DNA from 3 places in the Frateuria sp. GZRe14 genome. Region 3 is predicted to be linked to each of the others. Evidence: predicted binding sites of a transcription regulator. Region 3 holds the regulator's gene; each other region holds the start of a gene.
What was found. Region 3 encodes HrcA, which represses chaperone genes, less so after heat shock. Its sites were predicted from a motif close to TTNGCACTCNNNNNNNNNGAGTGCNAA; they were not measured.

Region 1 (5,753 bases), on a different contig from region 3:
CTGCTGTGCGAGCCGCGCGTCGACGTCCGCGAGCGTGTCACGCCCGTAGACCTCCGGCTCGCGCGAGCCCAGCAGGTTGAGGTTGGGCCCGTGCAGGACCAGCAGTTTCGCCACGCGGCACCTTGGCAGCCAGCCGGAGCGGTCCGGCAAGGGAGCGAAGTGTGCGCGCCCCGACTTATGTTGTCCAGTTCGGCGCAGATCGGCGATGTTTGAAGGAGAACTGGCGCACGAACCGTGCGTGGCCGTATGTGCGCCAGCCTTTGCGGGAGCGCACCTGTGCGCGACCGCCGGCTACCTGACGCATCGAACCGCCCGGTCGCGCACAGCGCGCGTTGCTACGGGTTTGGCTTGCCCAGCCACCGCTCGAGCGTCGCCGCATCCAGCACGCCGGCATGGCTGGCGAGCACCGTGCCGTCGGCATCGAGCAGCACGCTGTAAGGCAGCACGCTGGCGTGATCGCCCAGCTGGCGCGCGCTGTCGGGGTCCTCCAGTCGGCCGATCAGGATCGGGTAGTTGACCGGGTACGCCTCGAGGTAGGCGCGCACGTTCTCCGGCGTATCCATGGCGATGCCCACCACGACCGGATGATCGCCGCCGAAGCGGGCCTGCGCCGCGGCCAGCGCCGGCATCTCTTTCAGGCACGGGCCGCACCAGCTGGCCCAGAAATTGACCAGCACGCGGCGACCGGCGAAGTCGGCGAGGGTATGCGTGCGCCCGTCCAGGTCGGGCAGTTGCAGGGCCGGGGCCGGCTGGCCGGCCAGGTCCGCCCCGCGCCGTTCGCGCGAAGCGTGCTGCAGCCAGCCGCCGGCGGCGGCGGCGAGCACCGCCAGGGCGAGGATCAGCCAGCTCGCGCGGGTCATCATGTCAGCGCGCCGCCTCGGTCAGGGCTTGTTCGACCAGCCCGGAAGTGAGCACCGTCGGCAGCTTGCGCCCTTCGCCGCCGCCGCGCGGGAACACCACGTACAGCGGCACGCCGGGCGAGTGGTAGTGCTCCAGGAAGGCGGCAATGGTGGGGTTCACGTCGGTCCAGTCGCCCCTCATGTAGACCGCGCCGGTGCGCTGCAGCAGCGCGCGGAAGGCGGCCGTGTCCAGCACCGTGTGCTCGTTGGCCTTGCAGGTGACACACCAGTCGGCGGTCATGTCGACGAACACCGGGGTGCCCGCGGCGCGCAGCTCGGCGAGCTTTTGCGGACTGTAGGCAACCACGCCGGTGTCGGCGTGCGCCGCGCGCACCGGCGGCGGCAGCCGGGCCAGCGCGTACAGCGGCACCGCGGTGGCCAGCAGCGCCAGCAGCACCGGCGCGCGCACCAGGCCGGCGCGACCGCGGCTGCGCTCGAACCACCACAGGCTTAGCGCCAGGAATACTGCCGCGACCAGCAGCAGGCCCACCGCGTCGGCGCCGCGCTGGTTGGCGAGCACCCAGGCCAGCCAGGCGGCCGTGAGGTACATCGGGAAGGCGAGCAGCTGCTTGAGCGTTTCCATCCAGCGACCCGGCCGTGGCAACCGCCGCGCGAGTGCGGGCACGAAGCCGACCGCCAGGAACGGCAGCGCCAGGCCAAGACCGAGCGCCACGAACACCAGCAGTGCGTATGCGGCCGGCGCGGCGAAGGCAAAGGCCAGTGCGCTGCCCATGAACGGCGCCGTGCAGGGACTGGCCACCACCACGGCCAGCACGCCCGTGAAAAAGTCGCCGGCCATGCCGCCGCGCGAGGCGAGCCCGGCGCCGGTATTGCCCAGCGAGGCGCCGAATTGCACCAGCCCGGACATCGACAAGCCCACCGCCAGCATGACCAGCGCCAGCACGCCGACCAGCAGCGGCTGCTGCAACTGCGTGCCCCAGCCCAACGCATGGCCGGCCGAGCGCAGGGCGAGGATGCCCAGGCCCAGTGCCACGAAGCTCACCAGTACGCCGGCGGTGTAGGCGATCGCATGGGCCCGCGCGCGGGCCGGGCTCTCGCCGCTCTCCAGCAGGCCGACGGCCTTGATCGACAGCACCGGCAGCACGCACGGCATGAGGTTCAGCACCAGGCCGCCGCCAAGGGCAAGCAGCAGCGCTAGCCACAGGCTGGTTTGCAGCGGGCCTTGCCCGGCGGCGGCCGGCGGAGCCTCGGGCGCGGTGGCCGTGGGCATGCCGGTCGCGGATTGCGCGCCGCCGAGCTCGACGTCCAGCGCGCGCGTCATCATCGGATAGCACAGGCCGCCGTCCTGGCAGCCCTGGAAGCTGGCTTCCAGCGCCAGGCGCGTGCGGCCGCCGATGTCACCCGCGACGGTGACCGGCAGGTCCAGTTCGCTGAAATAGACGGTGACGCTGCCGAAGTGCGGATCATCCTTGCGCGTGCCGGCCGGCCATTGCGGCGTGAGCTCCACGCCCTTGGCGTCACGCAGCTGCAGCCGGGTCTGGTCGCGGTAGAGGTAGTAGCCAGGCGGCATCGACCAGCGCAGCAGGAGGTGGCGCGCATCCTGAGCCACTGCTTCGAGCCTGAAGGCCTGCTCGGCAGGCAATGGCGCATCGCTGCCGGAGGAGCCGTGGGTCGCGCCCAGGCTTTGCAGCGCGGCGCCGAGCGATCCGCCGCCGCTGGCGGCGGTGCCAACCGGTAGCGGCAGGTCCAGTTGCTCGGTATGTGGGGGGTAGCAGATCTTCGGATCGACCTCGTGGCAGCCCTGGAACTGCACGCCAACCCGCAACCGCGTGCTGCCCGGCGCGAGTGTGTAGGGCACGCTGGCGTCGATCGCGTGGTGATAGATCTCCACGTCGCCAAGGTATTCGTCGTGGTGCTTCTCGCCGTCCGGGAACGTCGCCTCGCCCAGGGTCACCCCATCGGCCGGCTTGAACTTCATGCGGCCACGGTAGAGGTAATAGTCCGGCGCGATGTCCCAGTGCAGCTTGAGCACGCCCGGAGTGGAGGTGTCGGTGGAGAGCCGGTAGGCCTGGGTGACCGGCAGCAGGCCGTCCTCTTCCTGCGCGAACGACGGACGCGACAGCGCGGCCAGGCAGAACAGCACCAGCAACATCGGCAGGCGGGCGGCCAGGCGGCCGATCATCGGGCGCATCGCGTCTCCAGCGGCGCGGTGAAGGAAATCCATTATGGACCCATCGCGCGCCTGGCCAGCCGGCGTTGCGGCCTTATGTCTCCTCGGCCGCCAGCGGTGGTCCGGCCCGGCGCGGACGCACCCATCCGGTGGTGAGCGCGGTGCCCAGCAGGATGATCGCGCAGCCGCCGACCATGCGCGCGGTCACCGGCTCGTCCAGCAGCAGCGCGCCCCACAGCACGCCGAAGGCGGGGATCAGGTAGGGGATCACCATGATCCGCACGGCACCGACCCGGGCCAGCACCCAGAAAAACAGCACGTAGGCCAGCGCGGTGCACAGCACGGCCAGTCCCGCGGCCGCTAGCCACGCCTGCATCGGCGGCGCCTGGTCCGGCCAGGCCAGCACCGTCGTCGGCAGCAGCACGAGCGCGGCGACCATGTGGCTGCCGACCGTCACCACCAGCGGCGTGACGCCCGCCAGGCGCAGGTGGGTGTAGTGCACCGCGTAGCCGTAAAGCACGGTGGCCGCGATGCAGGCAAGCAGCGCGAGCCCCGCGCCCGGCGCCAACGCGAGGCTGCCCTGGGCCAGCCAGAGGATCCCGGCAAATCCGGCTACCAGCCCGGCGCCGCGCCAGGCATCCAGCCGCTGGCCCAGCCACAGCCAGCCGATCAGCGCGGCGAACATCGGCGTCATGCCGTCGATGATCGAGGCCAGGCCGGCCGGCAGGCTGCGCGTGGCGAAGGTGAACAGCAGGAAGGGCAGCGCCGAGTTGGTCAGCCCGACCACGGCGATCGGCCACCAATGGGCGCGCCATTCGGCCAGCCGCCGGCGCGAGGCCAGCAGCGGCAGGAAGCACAGCGCCGCGCCGATGGCGCGCAGGCCGGCCAGCGGCAGCGCGCCGAAGGCGCCCGCGCCCATGCGCATGAACAGGAACGAGCCGCCCCACAGGGCGCCCAGCGACAGCAGGACGGCAAGATCGATCTTCTTCATCTTGGAGAGCGGGCAATGGGGTAAGGCAAGTTTGCCGGGATGCCACTGACAAGGGCTGTCAGCAGTCTTGCGCTGTCTCTTCAGTGGCGTCGCGGACCCAGTCCAGGTAAGGCGCATGGGCGTGCTCGATGGGCACGGCGATGAGTTCGGGCAGGTCGTACGGATGCAGCGCCAGCAGGCGCGTGCGCAGGGCGTCGAAGCGCGCGTCCGTCGTCTTGATCAGCAGAAGCTGCTCGCTGTCGGTGGTGACCTTGCCTTGCCAGCGGTAGGTCGAGGCAATGCCGGGCAGACGGTTCACGCAGGCGGCCAGGCGTTCGGCCACCAGCGCCTCGGCGATGCGCTGGGCGCTGCCGGCGTCGGGACAGGTGCAATAGCAGAGCAGGACGGAGGTGCCAGGCATGGCGCGAGATGGTAGCCCCTCTCCTGCGCGGAGATGGTTCGAGCACGGCGCCGCGTCCCTCCCGAGGCGGCGCCCCCGGGCCATGGGCGGCAACCCTTGAAACCCTGTCCGCACCACCCCACCTGCTGTGCCATTCGCGCTTCACCCTCTTGCAGGGGCGGACTGCGTCGCTAGAATTGGCACTCACCATCACCGAGTGCTAACAGCGTCCCGGTGATCCTCACCTTCTTTCAACCCGAACTGTGGAGTCCCATCCATGAGCAAACTGCGTCCGCTGCACGATCGCGTCATCGTCAAGCGCCTGGAAGAGGAGCGCGTCTCCGCCGGCGGCATCGTCATCCCCGACAGCGCCACCGAGAAGCCGACCCGCGGCAAGGTCATTGCCGCCGGCACCGGCCGCATCCTCGAAGACGGCAACGTCCGTCCGATGAGCCTGAAGGAAGGCGACACCGTGCTGTTCGGCAAGTACGCCGGCCAGGAAATCAAGATCGACGGCGAAGAGCTGGTCTTCCTGAAGGAAGACGACATCGTCGCGGTGATCGAAGGCTGATCAGCCTCTCCCGCACGACTCTCCGCAATCTACCCATCGAATTCGAAGGATAAAGACACATGGCAGCTAAAGAAGTCCGCTTCGGCGAAGACGCCCGCTCGCGCATCCTCAAGGGCGTGAACACCCTGGCCAACGCGGTCAAGGTCACCCTGGGTCCCAAGGGCCGCAACGTCGTGCTCGAGAAGAGCTTCGGCGCCCCGACGATCACCAAGGACGGCGTGTCCGTCGCCAAGGAGATCGAGCTGGCCGACAAGTACGAGAACCTCGGCGCGCAGATCGTCAAGGAAGCCGCTTCCAAGACCTCCGATGTCGCCGGTGACGGCACCACCACCGCCACCGTGCTGGCGCAGGCGTTCATCCAGGAAGGCCTGAAGGCGGTCGCCGCCGGCATGAACCCGATGGATCTGAAGCGCGGCATCGACAAGGCCGTGATCGCGGCAGTGGGCGAGCTCAAGAAGCTCTCCAACCCGACCGCCGACGACAAGGCGATCGCGCAGGTCGGCACCATCTCGGCCAACTCCGATTCCAACATCGGCGACATCATCGCCACTGCGATGAAGAAGGTCGGCAAGGAAGGCGTGATCACGGTCGAGGAAGGCTCGGGCCTGGAGAACGAGCTCGACGTCGTCGAGGGCATGCAGTTCGACCGCGGCTACCTGTCGCCGTACTTCATCAACAACCAGGCCAGCCAGCAGGTTGAGCTGGACGACCCGTACATCCTGATCCACGACAAGAAGGTGTCGAACGTCCGCGAGCTGCTGCCCGTGCTGGAGGCCGTCGCC
Region 2 (5,753 bases), 1.3 Mb from region 3:
GGCCGTACCGCTGGCGTCTGCCGTGCTGGGCTGGATCGGCGCACGGCTGGTCAGCGCGCGGCAGTTGCGCAAGGCCGCCTAGGTTCCCTTAGTGACCGCCTTCGCAACCCGTGCGAGGCGTGATGGTGCAAGATAGCCCCGGGTGCGCGCGGGGCGTACACGGGGTTCGGATGTGGATGGGTGGGGCATGAATGCAGACGTTGGCAGCCGCAGCGCCGGCACCGCTCCGCGGGTGCTGGTGGTGGACGGCTCCAAGGTGGTGCGCCAGCTGATCACGCGCGTGCTCAAGGCCGAATTGCCGGAAGCCGAACTGGTCGATTGCGGTAGCGGCGCCGACGCGCGCGAACTGATCGAGCGGGGCCCGTTCGACTTCATCACCATCGCATTGCGCCTGCCCGACATGGATGGCCTGGAACTGGCGCGCCACGTGCGCGAATCGGCCCAGGCCTATGTGCCGATCGTGGTGGTTTCCGGCGATGTCGACGCGCGCCTGCACAAGCGCGAGCTGGGCGACGTCACCGATTATTTCGACAAGTCGCTGGGCTTCCAGGCTCTGGCCGATTTCATCCGCGGCTACGTGCGGCCGGAAGCGACCGCCGAGGGCACCGTGCTGTACGTGGAGGACAGCCGCGTCGTGGCGCTGGCCACCCGCCGCATGCTCGAGAAGATCGGCCTGACCGTGCGCCACGTGGTCAGCGTGGAGGACGCCCTGGCCATGCTGGAGACCGATCGCGCGCAAGGCCGGATCGGCGCCGACGTGGTGCTCACCGACGTCAGCCTGAAGGGCGAGCTCACCGGCGGCGACCTGCTCGAACGCATCCGCAGCCTGTTCGGCTACGGCAAGGGCGCGCTGCCGGTGCTGGTCATGACCGGCGACGAAAACCCGGCCAACCAGGCCGCGTTGCTCAAGGCTGGCGCCAACGACCTGGTCGAGAAGCCGGTCGAGGAAAAGCTGCTGGTCACCAAGCTGTTGTTCCAGTTGCGGGTGGCCCGGCACCTGCGCCAGCGAACCCAAGGCGCGTGAGCGACACCGAAGAAGCCGAACGCGTCCGCCTGGAGCCTTCCTGGAAGGCGCGCCTGGGCGATTACCTGAAACGACCGGACATGCGCGCGCTGGCGGATTTCCTGCGCACCGAAAAGCGAGCCGGCAAGGTGCTCTATCCGCCCGGGCCGGAGATCTTCAACGCCTTCGCGCATACGCCCTTCGACAAAGTGCGCGTGGTGATCCTGGGCCAGGATCCCTACCACGGCCCCGGCCAGGCACATGGATTGTGTTTCTCGGTGCGGCCCGGCGTGCCGGTGCCGCCTTCGCTCAACAACATCTTTGCCGAGATTGCGCGCGACCTTGGCATCCCGCGCCCCGACCACGGCTGCCTTACGCCGTGGGCCGACCAGGGCGTGCTGCTGCTCAACAGCGTGATGACGGTCGAGCAGGGCCGCGCCGGCGCGCACCAGAACAAGGGCTGGGAAGGCTTCACCGATGCCGCCATCGCGGCGCTCGACCGCGAACGCGAGGGGCTGGTGTTCATGCTCTGGGGTGCCTATGCCCAGCGCAAGGGCCGACTGGTCGACCCGAGTCGCCACCTGGTGCTGAGCTCGGTGCATCCCTCGCCGCTGTCGGCCCATCGTGGCTTCATCGGCAACGGCCATTTCTCGGCGGCCAACCGTTACCTGGAAAGCCGCGGCCAGGCTCCGGTCGATTGGTCGCTGCCGCCGCGTTCACGGCTCGCTGCTTGACGTTGTAGGACTGGCGTGGAAGTGTCGATCGAAGTGACACGACAAGGAGTACGTCATGTGCAAGCCGATCGGTTTCCTGGTGATTTTCGCGGCCGCTGCGATGCCGGTGGCCAGTGCGGCAGCCGATGAGGTCGGCTCTCGCCTGCAACTTCCGTCGTTCGAGCAGGTCGATGCCAACCACGACGGCGTGCTCAGCCGTTCGGAGCTCCCCGACGGCCTGCAGGACATGCGAATGCATTTCAGCCAGTACGCGTACGCGGACAACCGGATCACGCGGCAGACGTATGCGTGGTACGCGTCTTCCGGGGAGCGGCGGCTGACCTCGACATTCCTGGAACCCCGCGGTCGAATGGCGCCGCCACAGTCCTACCTCCGGGCGGATTCCTCTGGCGCCACGCCGACGCCGCCGGTTCACAAGCGTTAGATCGCCCATGTGAACAATGGCCCGATGGCCGGACGACGAGGGCTGGCGATGCCGCCCGCATTGCTGTACGATTCGGTACATTAAATCTCGCAGCGAACTTTTCAGCCCTTTAGCACTCTCAATACCGGAGTGCTAAGCTGCGATTTACTTGCCGGAGGTTCCACATGTCCCAAGCCTTGGTGACCGCCAACCTGCCGATCCCCAGCGTCGTTGGCAGTCTGGACGCCTATATTTCCGCCGTGCACCGCATCCCGGTGCTCAGCCATGACGAGGAGCAGGCGCTGGCGCGCCGCTTCAACGAAGAAGACGACCTGGGTTCGGCCAGGAAGCTGGTGATGTCGCACCTGCGTTTCGTGGTGCACGTGGCCCGTGGCTACTCGGGCTACGGCCTGCAGCTGGGCGACCTGATCCAGGAAGGCAACATCGGCCTGATGAAGGCGGTCAAGCGCTTCGACCCGGACCAGGGCGTGCGCCTTGTCAGCTTCGCGGTGCACTGGATTCGCGCCGAGATGCACGAGTTCATCCTGCGCAACTGGCGCATCGTCAAGGTCGCCACCACCAAGGCGCAGCGCAAGCTGTTCTTCAACCTGCGCAAGAGCAAGAAGCGCCTGGGCTGGATGAACGCCGAGGAAGTGCGCATCGTGGCCAAGGACCTGGGCGTGCCGGAAGCGACCGTGCGCGAGATGGAATCGCGCCTGTCCGGTCGCGACATCGGCTTCGAGGCGCCTGCCGACGCGGACGACGACGCCAAGCCGGCGCCGGCGGCTTTCCTGGTCGACGATGGCGCCGACCCGTACGACAACGTGTCCGACGCCGACCAGGCCGACAACCAGCTGGAGACGCTTTCCAGCGCGCTTTCGAAACTCGACGAGCGCTCGCGCGACATCATCCAGCGGCGCTGGCTCAACGAGGACAAGGCCACGCTGCAGGATCTGGCCGACGAGTACGGTGTGTCCGCCGAGCGCATCCGCCAGGTCGAGGCGAATGCGATGAAGAAGATGCGCGCCCTGTTCTGACAAGTGCCGTCACGGCAAACGAAAAAGCGGCCCTCGTGGCCGCTTTTTCTTTTTGCGTTCCTGCACAGCCGGCCATCAGCGACGGGGCTGGGAACGACTGACCAAGCAAGGCCAGGCTGTTTCTTGAAGTGACCCGAGTGCCGGCCGGCGATCGGAAGCCCGCACCGGAGCCAGGTCGCGGCGGGGTCCCGCAACGGCGACAAGCAGGATGGCGTTCTTGCCGGGATCCCTGCGAGTCCCGGCCCCTTGCTCCCCTCCTTGGCGGGAGAGGGAGCAAGGCGCGTCAGAGCCGCTCGGCCAACAGCTTTTCCAGCTGCCGCTGGTCGGCCGCGAACTTGCGAATGCCTTCGGCCAGTTTGTCGCTGGCCATCGCATCCTCGTTCATGCCCCAGCGGAAGCGCGCCTCGTCGATGGGCGGGGGACGTTCCGTGCGGGTGCCATCGTCGGCCATGCGGCGCGGCAGCGGCTCATCCGATCCATCGAGTTCCGCCATCAGGTCGGGACTGATGGTCAGGCGGTCGCAGCCGGCCAGGGCCTGGATCTGGCCGACGTTGCGGAAGCTCGCGCCCATCACCACGGTCTCGTAGCCGTGGGTCTTGTAGTAGTGGTAGATGCGCCGCACCGACTGCACGCCCGGGTCTTCGTCCGGCGCGTACTGCTTGACCCCGGTGTTGGCCACGTACCAGTCCATGATGCGGCCCACGAACGGCGAGATCAGGAACACGCCCACCTCCGCACTGGCCACCGCCTGTTCGAACGCGAACAGCAGGGTCATGTTGCACTGGATGCCGCGCCGCTCCAGTTCGCGCGCGGCGCGCACGCCCTCCCAGGTCGAGGCCAGCTTGATCAGCACGCGGTCGCGCTTGATGCCGGCGTCCTCGTACAGCCCGATCAGCCGCTCGGCCTTGGCGATGCTGGCGTCGGTGTCGAACGACAGCCGCGCATCCACTTCAGTGGAGACACGGCCGGGGACCAGCTCCAGGATCTTGCGCCCGACCGCCACCGCGAGGTGGTCGCCGGCATCGACCAGCTGCTGTTCGCGCGAATGGCTTTTGGCCCGCGCCCATGCCAGCGACTCCTCCAGCAGTGGGGCGAAACTGCTCTGCGTGACCACCTTGAGCAGCAGCGACGGGTTGGTGGTGGCGTCGACCGGACGCCACCGGGCGATCGCATCGATATCGCCGGTGTCGGCGACGACGGTGGTGTATTGGCGCAGTTGTTCGAGTTGGGAGGGCACGATGGGGTCCGGGTGTCAGGGGATGTCGGAGGGGCGTTCGTCCGCGGTGGGCACGTCGTCCGCGTCGGCACCGGTAACGATGCGGGCGTGGCGCTCGTAGGTCCAGTAGGCCCAGGCCCAGTCCAGCAGCACCACCAGCCGGTTGCGGAAGCCGATCAGGAAGTAGATGTGGGCGACGAGCCAGACCCACCACGCCGGCGGGCCGGAGAGCCGCACCCGTCCGAATTGTGCCACCGCGGCCATGCGCCCGATGGTGGCGAGCGCACCCTGGTCACGGTAGTGAAACGGAGCGGGCGTCGACTCGGCGTCGACGCGCGCGCGGATGCACCGCGCCACGTGGTGGCCCATCTGCTTGGCTGCCGGTGCCACGCCCGGCACCAGCGAACCGTCCGCGCGCTCGACACAGGCCAGGTCGCCGATCACGAATACGTCCGGATGGGAGGGCAGGCTGAGGTCGGCCGCGACGCGTACGCGGCCGGCGCGATCGACGGGGGTGCCAAGGCGGCGGCCCAGCGGCGAGGCGGCCACGCCGGCCGCCCACAGCACGGTACGGGCGGCCAGCGGCGTGTCCTGCAGGCACACGCCGGCGCCGTCGATGGCGGTCACCGCGGTGCCGGTGCGCACTTCCACGCCAAGGCGCTCAAGCTGGTGGTGCGCCTTGGCCGACAGTGCCGGATCGAACGCGGCCAGCAACCGCGGACCGGCCTCGACCAGCACAACGCGCGCACTGTGCGGCGTGCTGCGGCGGAACTCGCGCGGCAGCGTGTGGCGGGCGATCTCGGCCAGCGTGCCGGCCAGCTCCACGCCGGTCGGGCCGCCGCCGACCACGACGAAGTTCAGCCAGGCGCGGCGCTCGGCCAGGTCGTCCTCGCGTTCGGCCCGCTCGAAGGCGAGCAACACGCGGCGGCGGATCGCGAAGGCATCGTCCAGCGTCTTCAGGCCGGGTGCCCAGCGCGCCCACGCGTCGTGGCCGAAATAGGCGTGGGTGGCGCCGGTGGCGACGACCAGGAAGTCGTAGTCCAGCGTCTCGTGGACGAAGCGCACGCGGCGCGCCGTGAGGTCCACGTCCAGCGCCTCGTCCAGCAGTACGGTCACGTTGTCCTGCTTGCGCAGGATCTGCCGCAAGGGCGCCGCGATCGAGGGCGCCGAGAGCCCCGCGGTGGCGACCTGGTAGAGCAGCGGCTGGAACAGATGGTGGTTGCGCCGATCGACCAGGGTGACGCGCACGGGCGCACCGGCGAGGCCGCGGGCGGTGGCGAGGCCGCCGAAGCCGCCGCCGAGGATCACGACGTGGGGAAGCGTCGGGCCATCGTCCATGGGCTTTGCCTCATGCAAGGAT
Region 3 (5,753 bases):
TGCAGGTTGCCACGGGCCGCATCGCGCAGCTGGCGGGCGAGCTGGTCCAGTCGACGGTTGACCGCGCCCAGGTAGACGTTCTGTTCGGCCACCCGTTCGCTGCTGCGGCGCAGGGCATCGGTGGCCGCGCCAAGCATGAGCGCTCCGGTGCCGGCGACGGCCAGAAACAGGTAACCGGCTGCGCTCTGCGCATGTCCAGGCTGATGGTCGACCGCCGTCATGCCCAAGCACGAGATCAACATCGCCAGCGTGGCGCCGCGCCAGCCGTGACGGAAGGCGAAGAACAACACCGGTGCCAGCGACAACACGCGGGCGAATTCCGGCTGGGGCGCGGCGTGCTCCGATAGCATCAGCAACAGCGCCATCGCTGGCAGCATCACCAGCAGCCCATCCATCACCAGGCTGGCCACCATTTTTCGGTTCGGTCGCGCGCGCAACAGCATGATCGACAGCGGCGCCACCAGCAGTACGCCCAGGTAGTTGCCCAGCAGTTCCCGGCCGAGCGCGCGCACCATCGCCGCAGGGGCTGCGCTTTCATGGAGCAGCGCCAGCAGCACCGCGTCGGCGGCCGCCACCGCACCGACCACCAGCACGGCCGAAAGCAGCAGGCGGGTGGCTTCCTCCGGGTCGCGCAGGCTGGCGTGCAGGTTCACCCGGCGCAACAGCCACAGGCCTACCGCCATGATCAATGGCTCGGGCAGGTCGCCGATCACGAAGGTCTGCCAGCCCATGGGCAGGCCCGAACGCAGGTCCAGGATGACGGTCACGGCCAATTCGAGCCCCAACAGCCAGAACCACTGCCGCACCGGCACGATCAGCAGCGCGGCGAAGCGCAGACCGAAGGGCAGCATCCAGTACGGCTGTTGCGTAGGCAGCAGCGCCAGCCACAGCAGCGCGTAGACCACGCCGAGCAGAGGACCGGATTCGGGCAGGGAAAAAGGCTTCGATCGCATGCTGGCGATGTTACATGCGACTGTCGCCTGCCCAGCGGGTGGTGGATGTTTGGGCAGGGGCGGCCGGTCTCTTATAGACTCGGGTGGCAGGGCCGGACGCGGGGGCGTCCGAAGCGGTCGAGCCGCATGCCGGCGTACCGCCCGAAACCAGCAAGTCAGCGGGGCATCATGTACAGCATCGTTCTGGTCGACGACCACGCCATCGTCCGCGAGGGTTTCAAGCGGCTCATCGAACTGGAGCCGGATCTGGAAGTGATCGCCGAATGCCGTTGTGCCGACGATGCGGTGGACGCGATCAACCAGCGTCGCCCCGATCTCGTCGCGCTGGACCTGTCGCTTCCGGATGGCAGTGGCCTGCCATTGATCGAGCACCTGCATAGCCTGGCGCCGGACACGCATATCGTCGTGCTGAGCATGCACGACGGCGAGCCCTACGTATCCGAGGCGCTACGCCGTGGCGCCAGCGGCTATGTCACCAAGGGCGCCGCGCCGGAAGAACTGGTGGCGGGCCTGCGCCAGGTGATGCAGGGCGAGACGTTCCTGAGTTCGGATTTGCGTCAGCGTCGTGCCGAGCGGCCCAGCGAGGCACTCGATCCGGTCAACCGGCTGACCGCGCGCGAGCGCGAGGTGTTCCTGCTGCTGGCGGCAGGCAAGGCGCCCAAGCAGGTCGCGGCAGTGCTCGGGGTGGGCCAGAAGACCATCTATATCCATCGCGCGAGCCTGATGGGCAAGCTGGGCGCGGGGTCGGAACTCGACCTGTACCGGATGGCGAGCGAGCGCGGGCTGTTGTCCGAGCGCAAGAACTGACGGACCGGGTGACGTAGGGTGGGCTTGAACCCCCCGTGCCGCACCGCGATGGTGGGCTGAGGTCCATCCTCCCGGGACTCGCGTCAGGCGCTTTGCGCGCGCTCGAGCATCTGCTTGGCGTGGGCGCGCGTTTCGCGGGAGATCTCGACGCCGCCCAGCATGCGCGCCAGTTCGTCTCGGCGGCCGGCTGGGTCCAGCTTCTCGATCTGCGTGCGCGTGGTGTCCCCGTCGCTGTGCTTGCTGACGCGCAGGTGTGCATGGCCCTGCGCGGCGACCTGCGGCAGGTGGGTGACGCACAGTACCTGGCGCTCGCCGCCGAGCGCGCGCAGCTTCTGCCCGACCACCTCGGCCACGGCGCCGCCGATGCCGGTGTCGACCTCGTCGAACACCATGCAGCCGATCGTGTCCTTGCCCAGCGTGGCGACCTCGATGGCGAGACTGATGCGTGCCAGTTCGCCGCCCGAGGCGACCTTGCGCAGCGCGCGCGGTGGCTGGCCGGGATTGGCGCTGACAAGCAATTCGCAGCGCTCGCGGCCCTGCGCATCCGGCTCGCCGTCGTCGACCGGTTCGAGGTCGACGACCAGCCGGCCGCCGGCCATGCCCAGTTCGCCCATCAGCGCGCTGACCTCCTCGCCCAGGCGCGCGGCGGCCGTGCGGCGGGCCTTGCTCAGTTCATCGGCCGCTTTCGCATAGCCGCGTTCCAGCCGTGCGCGATCGCCGGCGAGCCGCTCCAGCGCGTCGCCGGCGCCTTCCAGTTCGAGCAGCTCGGCCTGCAATGCGCCCAGCCGATCGTGCAATTCGGCGACGGGAAGGCGGTGGCGGCGCGCCAGTTCGTGAAGGCGGGTGAGTTGGGTATCGACGTCGGCATAGCGCTCCGGATCGAGGTCGACGTCCTGTGCGTAGCGCGAGAGGCCGTCGGAAGCTTCGCCCAGCTGTATCTCTGCGTTGTCCAGCAGTTCCAGCAGGGGCGCGAGGCGCGGGTCCAGGGCAGCCAGCTTGCCCAACTCCCCGTGCGCGCGGCCGAGCGCACGGCGCAACGCGAATTCGCTGTCGCCATCGAGCAGTTCCACCACGCCGGAGGCGCCTTCGGCCAGCCGGCCGGCATTGGCCAAGCGCTTGTGGCTGGCCTCGAGTTCGGACAATTCCGCAGCCGGCAACACCCAGCGTTCGAGCTCGCCGACCTCGTGGCGCAGCAGTTCGAGCCGTTGCTCGCGGTCACCGCCACCACTGAGCTTGCGGATGCGCGCGCCCAGCTCGCGCCACTGCGCGGCCAGCGTGCGCAACTGTCCCACCAGTTCCTCATTGCCGGCGTACGCATCAAGCAGATCGAGCTGGTGGCCGCGCGAGAGCAGCGCCTGGTGCTCATGCTGGCCATGGATTTCCACCAGCAGCGTGGCCAGTTCACCGAGTTGGCTGGCATTGGCCGGGCGGCCGTTGATCCACGCGCGCGAGCTGCCCTCGGCGCGGATCACGCGGCGAAGCTGGCAGGCACCTTCATCGTCCAGCTCCTCCCGTTCCAGCCAGGCGCGTGCTTCGGGCAGCGCGGCCAGGTCGAATTCGGCGATGAGTTCGGCGCGGTCGCAGCCCTCGCGCACCATGCCGCTGTCGGCGCGCGCGCCGGCCAGCAACATCAGCGCGTCGACCAGCAGCGACTTGCCGGCGCCCGTTTCACCGCTGACCACGGTGAGGCCCGGGCCGAAGGCGACTTCGGCTTCTTCGACGACGGCGAAATGGCGGACGTACAGGGAAGTGAGCATGGCGTGGAATTGTACGGGCAGAAAGTGGCGCGCGGGCGCGGCTACCGTCGCGACCGGCGTTCTTGCAAACTCGGCGGCGACACCTTATTTCTGTCCCGTCTCACCGTTTGTTACAGCGAATGACCCGACCCCACGACCTCGATGCCCGCGCCCGCCGCCTGCTGCGCACCCTGATCGCGCAGTACCTGGCCGATGGCGAGCCCGTCGGGTCGCGCACGCTGTCCCGATCGTCGGGGCTGGACGTCAGCCCGGCAACGATCCGCAACATCATGGCGGACCTCGAAGACGCAGGTCTGGTCGCCTCCCCGCACACGTCCGCCGGGCGCATACCCACGCCACGTGGCCTGCGCCTGTTCGTCGACAGCCTGATCGAGCTGCAGCCGCTGCCGCGCGAGGACATGGCGCGGCTCAAGCGTGAGTTGCCACCCGGACCCACGACCACCCGCGACCTGTTGGGCAACGTGTCCACGCTGCTTTCGGCGATGACCCACTTCGCCGGCGTGGTGACGGTGCCGCGCCAGGGTGACTTTCCCCTGCGCCATATCGATTTCGTGCCGCTGCCGGACGCACGCGTGCTGGTGATCCTGGTGTTCTCCGACAACCAGGTGCAGAACCGCATCGTGCAGCTGGCCAGGCCGCTGGACAGCCGCGAACTGGAACAGGCCGCCAACTACCTCAACACCCATTTTGCCGGTCTGCGCGTGGACGACATCCGCGCCCACCTTTTGCGCGAGCTGCGCGAGGCCGGGAGCGAGCTCAACCGCCTTGTCGCCAGCGCGACGGAACTCGCGGCGGCCTCTTTCGCGCCGCAAGGTGGCGGGGAGGACGTTCTGGTGAGCGGCCAGACCAACCTGATGGGTTACGCCGAGCTTGCCGACCTGGACCGTCTGCGCGAGCTGTTCGAGGCCTTCCAGAAGAAAAACGAATTGTTGCAACTGATGGAGGTGTGCGCCCGGGCCCCGGGCGTGCGCCTGTTTATCGGCGAGGAATCGGGCTTTGCCGCGCTGGACGGCTGCAGCGTGGTGACCGCCAGTTACGGCGTGCAGGGGCGGGTCCTGGGTGCGGTCGGCGTGATCGGGCCCACCCGCATGGCCTACGACCGGGTGATCCCGGTGGTGCAGGCAACTGCCGGATTGCTCAGCGACGCCTTGAATCGCGCCGCGACGTCCCTATAACCGCCCCCGGAGGGCGGGTTTCCCGCAGTTATCGGTGGCCGGCACGGAGGTGCCGGTCCAGACTTTTGTTTGGGAGTAATGCATGCAGAACAACGAGCAGACGCCGGACCAGGTGCAGGAATCCGGTTCGCCGGGAACGCAAGGATCCGATGCCCTGCAGGCGCGGGTCGCCGAGCTGGAGGCGAGCAACGCCGAGTTGCGCGAGTCCGTGCTGCGCGAGCACGCGGAGCTGGAAAACCAGCGCCGGCGCCTGCATCGCGACCTGGAACAGGCCCGCCGCTTCGCCAACGAAAAACTGTTGAACGAGTTGCTCCCGGTCTACGACAGCCTGGAACGCGGGCTGGCCATCGAGAGCAGTGACGCGGCCGCCGTGCGCGAAGGCCTGGCGCTGACCCTGAAAGCGTTGCTGAAGGTCGCCGAGACCCACGGACTGGTGCAGGTCGATCCGGTCGACCAACCCCTTGACCCGGAGCGCCACCATGCCGTGAGCATGGTCGAAGCGCCCGGCAAGGCGCCCGGCACCGTAGTCAACGTGTTGCAGAAGGGCTACGTGCTGAACGACCGGTTGCTTCGTCCCGCACTGGTCGCCGTGGCCAAGGACTGACGCATCGCTCGCTGAACACACAGGCGGCCCCGCGGCATTGAATCGCCGGGAGTGGGCCACCATCTGGAAAACCATCGCGGCCGCGGGGGCCGCCTAGAAAGCATTGGAGCTGAACACTATGGGCAAGATCATCGGCATCGACCTGGGTACCACCAATTCCTGCGTCGCCGTGATGGACGGCAGCACCGCGAAGGTGATCGAGAACGCCGAGGGCGATCGCACCACGCCTTCCATCGTCGCCTTCAGCAAGGACAACGAAGTCCTCGTGGGCGCGCCGGCCAAGCGCCAGAGCGTGACCAATCCGAAGAACACCTTTTATGCGGTCAAGCGCCTGATCGGCCGCAAGTTCACCGACGCCGAGGTCCAGAAGGACCTGCACATCGTGCCTTACGGCATCGTCGCGCACGAGAACGGCGACGCCTGGGTTGAGACGTCCGACGGCAAGAAGATGGCGCCG

Region 1: groES (co-chaperone GroES) is a predicted target of HrcA. The motif match lies at 4,598-4,624, and genes of this name have one in related genera.
Region 2: rpoH (RNA polymerase sigma factor RpoH) is a predicted target of HrcA. The motif match lies at 2,271-2,297, and genes of this name have one in related genera.

What each region holds. Positions count from the first base shown of each region.
Region 1 is NZ_JBHZGJ010000002.1:252,414-258,166, reverse strand. Features, by position in the region: gene aroQ (type II 3-dehydroquinate dehydratase) at 1-114, opposite strand, end outside; gene ACFWZ1_RS15425 (TlpA family protein disulfide reductase) at 336-863, opposite strand; gene ACFWZ1_RS15420 (protein-disulfide reductase DsbD family protein) at 865-3,051, opposite strand; gene ACFWZ1_RS15415 (DMT family transporter) at 3,125-4,021, opposite strand; gene cutA (divalent-cation tolerance protein CutA) at 4,080-4,421, opposite strand; gene groES (co-chaperone GroES) at 4,678-4,971, shown strand; gene groL (chaperonin GroEL) at 5,031-5,753, shown strand, end outside.
Region 2 is NZ_JBHZGJ010000001.1:368,472-374,224, forward strand. Features, by position in the region: gene ftsX (permease-like cell division protein FtsX) at 1-82, shown strand, start outside; gene ACFWZ1_RS01700 (response regulator) at 188-1,024, shown strand; gene ung (uracil-DNA glycosylase) at 1,021-1,737, shown strand; gene ACFWZ1_RS01710 (EF-hand domain-containing protein) at 1,793-2,161, shown strand; gene rpoH (RNA polymerase sigma factor RpoH) at 2,326-3,177, shown strand; gene tal (transaldolase) at 3,461-4,414, opposite strand; gene ACFWZ1_RS01725 (NAD(P)/FAD-dependent oxidoreductase) at 4,430-5,731, opposite strand.
Region 3 is NZ_JBHZGJ010000001.1:1,649,285-1,655,037, forward strand. Features, by position in the region: gene ACFWZ1_RS07595 (MASE1 domain-containing sensor histidine kinase) at 1-953, opposite strand, end outside; gene ACFWZ1_RS07600 (response regulator transcription factor) at 1,122-1,760, shown strand; gene recN (DNA repair protein RecN) at 1,844-3,517, opposite strand; gene hrcA (heat-inducible transcriptional repressor HrcA) at 3,637-4,692, shown strand; gene grpE (nucleotide exchange factor GrpE) at 4,775-5,296, shown strand; gene dnaK (molecular chaperone DnaK) at 5,415-5,753, shown strand, end outside.